Regions from separate parts of the Pseudomonas sp. EA_5y_Pfl2_R50 genome, predicted to be linked through region 3. Evidence: predicted binding sites of a transcription regulator. Region 3 holds the regulator's gene; each other region holds the start of a gene.

Region 1 (2,263 bases), on a different contig from region 3:
GGCCGGCAGGTAAGTGACCATGTCCGTTGCCGTGCCGTCGATCGGCGCGTTGGCCTTGAAGGTGTAAGTCCCGGCGGCCACCACGGTGCCGGAGGCGTCCTTGCCATCCCAAGTGAAGCTCGCAGCGCCGGCAGCGCGGCTGCCCAGGTCGATGGTGCGAACGGTCTTGCCGTCCTTGTCGGTGATGGTCACGGTGCCGCCAGCGATGGACGACGGAACCGTTACCGAACCGGTCAGGCCTTTGCTCGGATCATCGAGCTGTGCAGTGTTGGTCTGCACGATCACGTTGCGCCCCACCAGCGACGACGCCTGCAATGCCTGGGACGAGTTGTAGTTACCGGCCAGAGAACTCACAGTGCTGTTCAGCGTGGTGATGCCTTCCAGGCTGCTGAACTGCGCCAACTGCGCAACGAATGCACTGTTGTCCTGCGGATCGAGCGGGTTCTGGTTTTTCAGCTGGGTGACCAGCAGTTGCAGGAATGCATCCTTGCCCAGTGCTTGACCGCCAGTGGCACTATTGGTCGCCGAAGCGATGCCGCCGGTGGTCGAACTGCTGGTCGTCTTCGACGAGTTGGCCAGGATGTCGTTCATGCTCAGCGAGCTGGTGGTATCGGAAACACTCATGGCAGTCGCCCCTTATTACTGACCGAGGGTCAGTACCTTCTGCATCATGGTTTTGGCGGTGTTCATCATTTCAGCGTTGGTCTGGAAGGACCGGCTCGCGGAAATCATGTCAGCCATTTCTTCCACCACGTTGACGTTCGGGTAGTAGACGTAGCCTTTGGCGTCAGCCGCCGGATGGTTCGGCTCGTAACGCGCTTCGAGGTTGCTCTGGTCTTCGACCACACCGAGCACCTGCACGCCCTGACCGGCCGCATCCTGGCTCTGGAACAGCGAGTTGCTGCCGCTGTTCTGGCCGCCCTGGAACATGGTGGCGAACACCGGGTGACGGGCGCGGTAGGTCTGGTCAATGCTCGACGAGACGGTCTCGGCGTTGGCGATGTTCGAGGCCACGGTGTTCAAACGCGTGGTCTGTGCGCTCATGCCGCTGCCGGCAATGTTGAAAACGCTGGACAGGGACATGGATTACTCTCCGCGCAGGGCTGACACCAGCCCTTTGAATTTGCTGTTGAGCAGGGTGAAGCTGGCCTGGAAGCCGACGGCGTTTTCCGCGTAGTTCGACTGTTCCAGTTGGGCGTCCACGGTGTTCTGGTCGATCGAAGGTTGCATCGGCGTGCGATACATCAGCGATTCGTCGCCGTTGCCCAGACCTTCAGCTTCGATGTGACGGCTGTTGGTCATGTTCAACGCGATGGTGCCGTTGGCGTTTTTCTGGGTCTGTGCTTCCAGCACCTTGGAGAAGTCCAGATCCCGCGCCTTGTAGTTCGGGGTATCGGCGTTGGCGATGTTGTTGGCCAGCACTTCGGCACGCTGGGCGCGGAAGCCCAAAGCCTTTTCGTGAATGCCGAGCGCTTTATCGAAGCTGATGCTCATGTCGGGAACCTTCAGGTGACCGGTTTTTCGTAACTGAGCTTTAGCAAGCGCCGTGCCAAACCGAGAAAACCCCGTAAACCGGGGCTTTGCGGGGAATTGGCAATGCGGCAATGCCAGAAAAGCGGCAACCGGTTTCCGCTGGATGCCGCTTTTCTGCCGCTTGCCTCCCCTCTCACTATCAGCGCCGAACAACTGTGGGAGCGGGTTTGCTCGCCAAGGCGGCGTGTCAGTCGCCAACTGTTTTACTGACAGACCGCTTTCGCGAGCAAGCCCGCTCCCACAGGGGGGTGGTGTTCGTGGAGATCATTCAGGCACAAAAAAACGGCAGGCCTTTGCGGGCCTGCCGTTTTTTGTATTACCGCTGCAATCACTTCGCCTGGTAAATGATCCCCGGGCTGCACTGAACCATCTGATAATGGTCCGGCAACCCGTTCAGCGCTTCGGAAGCGCCAAGGAACAGATAACCGCCCGGCTTCAACGTGCTGTGAATGCGCAACAGAATGTCTTTCTTCACTTCGGCAGAGAAGTAGATCAACACGTTGCGGCAGAACACGATGTCGAACTTGCCCAGCGCCGCGTAGCTGTCGAGCAAGTTGAACGAGCGGAACTCCACCCGGTTCTTGATCGGCGCCTTGATCACCCAGCGTCCCGGCCCTTTCGGGTCGAAGTAACGCTGCAAACGATCGGCGGACAAACCACGACCGATGGCCAGGCTGTCGTACTCGCCGGTCTTGCAGTTGGTCAGCATGCTGCCGGACAGGTCGGTGGC
Region 2 (2,263 bases), on a different contig from region 3:
CGCCCGCAGCAATGATCGGCAAACGCCCCGCCAGCTCACCCGCCAGCACTTTCACAGTATTGGTGCTCTTCTCACGCACCGGCGCGCCGGACAGGCCGCCCGCCTCGTCGCCGTGTTCCATGCCTTCGACGCCGACCCGGCTCAGGGTGGTGTTGGTGGCGATCACGGCGTCCATCCCGGTTTCAATCAGCGCTTGCGCGACCTGCGCGGTCTCTTCATCGGTCATGTCCGGCGCGATCTTGATCGCCAGCGGCACATGCTTGCCATGACGCAACGCCAGTTCGGCGCGGCGCGTGGCCAGATCGGCGAGCAGTTGCTGGAGCGAGTCACCGAACTGCAGGCTGCGCAGGCCCGGCGTGTTCGGCGAGCTGACGTTGACCGTCACGTAACTGGCGTGGGCGTAAACCTTGTCCAGGCAGATCAGGTAATCGTCGACCGCACGCTCGACCGGCGTGTCGAAGTTCTTGCCGATGTTGATGCCCAGCACGCCCTTGTATTTAGCGGCGGCAACGCGCGCCAGCAGGTTATCCACACCGAGGTTGTTGAAGCCCATGCGGTTGATGATCGCCTCGGCTTCCGGCAGGCGGAAGATCCGTGGTTTCGGGTTGCCCGGCTGCGGACGCGGGGTCACGGTGCCGATTTCGACAAAGCCGAAACCCAGCTGCGCGAAGCCGTCGATGGCCGCGCCGTTCTTGTCCAGACCGGCGGCCAACCCCACCGGGTTAGGAAACTGCAGCCCCATGACCGTCACCGGCATTTTCGCCGGGGCCTTGCACAACATGCCGTTGAGTCCCAAACGCCCACCCGCGCCGATCAGATCCAGCGACAGATCGTGGGAGGTTTCCGGGGAAAGTTTGAACAACAGCTGACGGGCCAGGGTGTACATGGGCGGCGATGACTCGGGCGGCGAAAAGAGGCGGCGATTATAGCCGGGCAACGTCCCGCCGCGCGAGGCGCACGCGCAAATCGCCGCGACTGGCATATGCCTTGCACCTGCCCCGCTATCAGCTCGCAAGCCAATGGCGGCAGGCAAGCAAGGACAATGGCGTCGCCCCGGGTTTTGCCTGCGCAAAGTCCGGGGCGGCGTTTTTTTTCGAGGTGGCGTTGGATGAATGAACCTTCGGTGGGGCCGCTGGCCTGGGTCAATGGCAGCGATGCCCCGGAAAAAAGTGCGATCAATCTCGGCTTCATGGCCTTGAGCGATTGCGCCTCGGTGGTCGTCGCCGCCACCCAGGGCTTCGCCCAGCCCTACGGGCTGACCCTCAACCTCAAACGCCAGTCTTCATGGGCGAATCTGCGTGACAACCTGGTCAGCGGCGAACTCGATGCCGCGCACAGCCTGTACGGACTGATTTACGCCGTGCACCTGGGCATCGGCGGCGTCGCCCCGACGGACATGGCCGTGTTGATGGGCCTGAATCAGAATGGCCAGAGCCTGAATCTGTCGCACGGTCTGCAGACCCTCGGCGTGACCCGTCCTGAAGCGCTGGACCGCCACGTGCACCAAAACCGCGCAAGACTGACCTTCGCCCAGACTTTTCCCACTGGCACCCACGCCATGTGGCTGTATTACTGGCTGGCAAGTCAGGGCATTCATCCGTTGCAGGATGTCGAAAGCGTGGTCGTGCCTCCGCCGCAAATGGTCGCGCACCTGCAAGCCGGGCGGATCGACGGCTTTTGCGTCGGTGAACCGTGGGCGGCCAGCGCAGTGCAGCAGGATCTGGGGTTCACCCTCGCTACCAGCCAGAGCATCTGGCCTGACCACCCGGAGAAAGTCCTCGGCTGCACCCGCGAATTTGTCGAGCAATACCCCAACACCGCGCGGGCACTGGTGATGGCGATTATCGAAGCCAGCCGCTTCATCGAAGAGAGCCCGGAGAACCGTCGCAGCACCGCGCAATTGCTCAGTGCTGCGGACTATCTCGATGCGCCGCTTGCCTGCATCGAACCACGCTTTCTCGGCGACTATACCGACGGCCTCGGCAATCGCTGGCAAGACCCGCATGGCTTGCGCTTCCACGGCAAGGGCGAAGTCAATCTGCCGTATCTTTCCGACGGCATGTGGTTCATGACCCAGTTCCGCCGCTGGGGTCTGCTGCGCGAAGACCCGGATTACCTCGCCGTGGCGCGCCAGGTCCAGCAACTCGAGCTCTATCGCGAAGCGGCCACCGCCGTCGGCGTAGCGGCTTGGGGCACCGACATGCGCAGCAGCCAGTTGCTCGACGGCAAAGTCTGGGACGGCAGCGACCCGGCCGGGTACGCG
Region 3 (2,263 bases):
CTTCAGTTTCAGGCATATAATTTGCTTAAGTTTGGCGCTCCGGCGCCCTGTAGTGGATGGCGCATAGCGCCGGCGAATAAGGTGTTAAGCCCCTGCCATGAAACCATCGCTAGTCTTGAGAATGGGCCAGCAGCTGACGATGACACCGCAGCTGCAACAGGCCATCCGCCTGCTCCAATTGTCGACCCTGGATCTGCAACAGGAAATCCAGGAGGCTCTGGAATCCAATCCGATGCTCGAACGCCAGGAAGAAGGCGACGACTTCGACAACTCCGATCCCATGGCCGACAACGCCGAACAGAAGCCTAATACAGAGATCCAGGAACCTTCCTACCAGGAAACCGCCCCGACGGTGGACAATCTCGAGGACGGCGAATGGAACGAACGCATCCCCAACGAGCTTCCGGTCGATACCGCCTGGGAAGACGTCTACCAGACCAGCGCCAGCAGCCTGCCCAGCAACGATGATGACGAGTGGGACTTCACCACCCGCACATCCGCCGGCGAAAGCCTGCAAAGTCACCTGCTGTGGCAACTCAATCTCGCACCGATGTCCGACACCGATCGCCTGATCGCCGTTACCCTGATTGATTGCATCAACAATCAGGGCTATCTCGATGAGACCCTCGGAGAGATCCTTGAGGCGTTCGATCCGGAACTGGACATCGAGCTGGACGAAATCGAAGCCGTCCTGCATCGCATCCAGCAGTTCGAACCCGCCGGCATCGGCGCTCGCAACCTCGGCGAATGCCTGCTGCTGCAATTGCGCCAGTTACCCGCCAAGACCCCTTGGCTGGCGGAGGCGAAGCGCCTGGTCAGCGATTACATCGACCTGCTCGGCGGCCGCGACTACAGCCAGCTGATGCGCCGCATGAAGCTCAAGGAAGACGAGCTGCGCCAGGTCATCGAACTGGTGCAGAGCCTCAACCCGCGCCCGGGTTCGCAAATCGAGTCCACCGAAGCCGAATACGTTGTCCCCGACGTTATCGTGCGCAAGGACAACGAGCGCTGGCTGGTCGAACTCAATCAGGAATCGGTGCCGCGTCTGCGCGTCAATGCCCAGTACGCCGGTTTCGTCCGCCGTGCCGACACCAGCGCCGACAACACCTTCATGCGCAACCAGTTGCAGGAAGCGCGCTGGTTCATCAAGAGCCTGCAGAGCCGCAACGAAACCCTGATGAAAGTAGCCACCCAGATCGTCGAGCATCAGCGCGGTTTTCTGGAGTACGGCGACGAAGCCATGAAGCCGCTGGTTCTGCACGACATCGCTGAAGCGGTGGGCATGCACGAATCGACGATTTCCCGGGTGACTACGCAGAAATTCATGCATACCCCGCGCGGTATTTATGAACTGAAATACTTTTTCTCCAGCCACGTCAGCACCTCCGAAGGCGGCGAATGCTCGTCCACGGCGATCCGCGCGATCATCAAAAAACTGGTTGCAGCGGAAAATCAGAAAAAGCCGTTGAGTGACAGCAAGATCGCTGGTTTACTGGAGGCACAAGGCATTCAGGTGGCTCGCCGCACCGTCGCCAAGTACCGCGAATCCCTCGGGATCGCGCCTTCGAGCGAACGCAAGCGGTTGATGTAAGCCACGTTACAGCGTTCCAGTGGCAGGCTCTTCGGCCTGCCGCTTTATGCACTGGCAACGAAGGAGAAGCTGTATGCAAGTCAACATCAGTGGACACCAACTGGAAGTGACCCAACCTCTGCGTTCCTATATCGAGGAAAAACTCCAGCGACTGGAGCGCCATTTCGACAAGATAACCAACGTGCAAGTCACGATGTGCGTCGAAAAGCTCAAGCAGAAAATCGAAGCCACCTTGCATATACCCGGCAGCGAAGTGGTCGCCAACGCAGAAGATACCGACATGTACGCTGCGATCGACGCACTGACCGACAAGCTGGATCGCCAACTCAAAAAGCATAAGGAAAAGACCCAGAGCCTCCTCCAGGGCGCAACCGGTCGATAACCCCCCATTCCATGATCCGACTTGAAAGCATCCTGACCCCCGGCCGTTCCATCGTGAACGTGCCGGGCGGCAGTAAAAAGAAAGCCCTCGAACAAATTGCCAACCTGATCGCCCGGGAAGTCCCGGATCTGGAGATGCAAGATGTCTTCGAAGCGCTGGTTGCCCGTGAAAAACTCGGTTCCACCGGTTTTGGCAACGGCATCGCCATCCCTCACTGCCGCCTCAAGGGTTGCCAGTCGCCCATCAGCGCACTGATTCACCTTGAAGCCCCCATTGATTTCGATGCCATC

What was found. The regulator sigma-54, encoded in region 3, starts transcription at its own class of promoters, with help from an activator protein. The targets are predictions, from matches to a motif close to ANTGGCATNNANNTTGCTNT.
Region 1: flgB (flagellar basal body rod protein FlgB) is a predicted target of sigma-54. The motif match lies at 1,535-1,554, and genes of this name have one in related genera.
Region 2: AACY19_RS03075 (CmpA/NrtA family ABC transporter substrate-binding protein) is a predicted target of sigma-54. The motif match lies at 975-994, and genes of this name have one in related genera.

What each region holds. Positions count from the first base shown of each region.
Region 1 covers NZ_CAXAPT010000009.1:264,512-266,774, forward strand. Annotated here, with positions in the region: gene flgD (flagellar hook assembly protein FlgD) at 1-624, opposite strand, end outside; gene flgC (flagellar basal body rod protein FlgC) at 640-1,083, opposite strand; gene flgB (flagellar basal body rod protein FlgB) at 1,087-1,494, opposite strand; gene cheR (protein-glutamate O-methyltransferase CheR) at 1,862-2,263, opposite strand, start outside.
Region 2 covers NZ_CAXAPT010000001.1:736,604-738,866, forward strand. Annotated here, with positions in the region: gene AACY19_RS03070 (quinone-dependent dihydroorotate dehydrogenase) at 1-886, opposite strand, end outside; gene AACY19_RS03075 (CmpA/NrtA family ABC transporter substrate-binding protein) at 1,109-2,263, shown strand, end outside.
Region 3 covers NZ_CAXAPT010000004.1:188,439-190,701, reverse strand. Annotated here, with positions in the region: gene AACY19_RS08825 (RNA polymerase factor sigma-54) at 98-1,591, shown strand; gene hpf (ribosome hibernation-promoting factor, HPF/YfiA family) at 1,665-1,973, shown strand; gene ptsN (PTS IIA-like nitrogen regulatory protein PtsN) at 1,985-2,263, shown strand, end outside.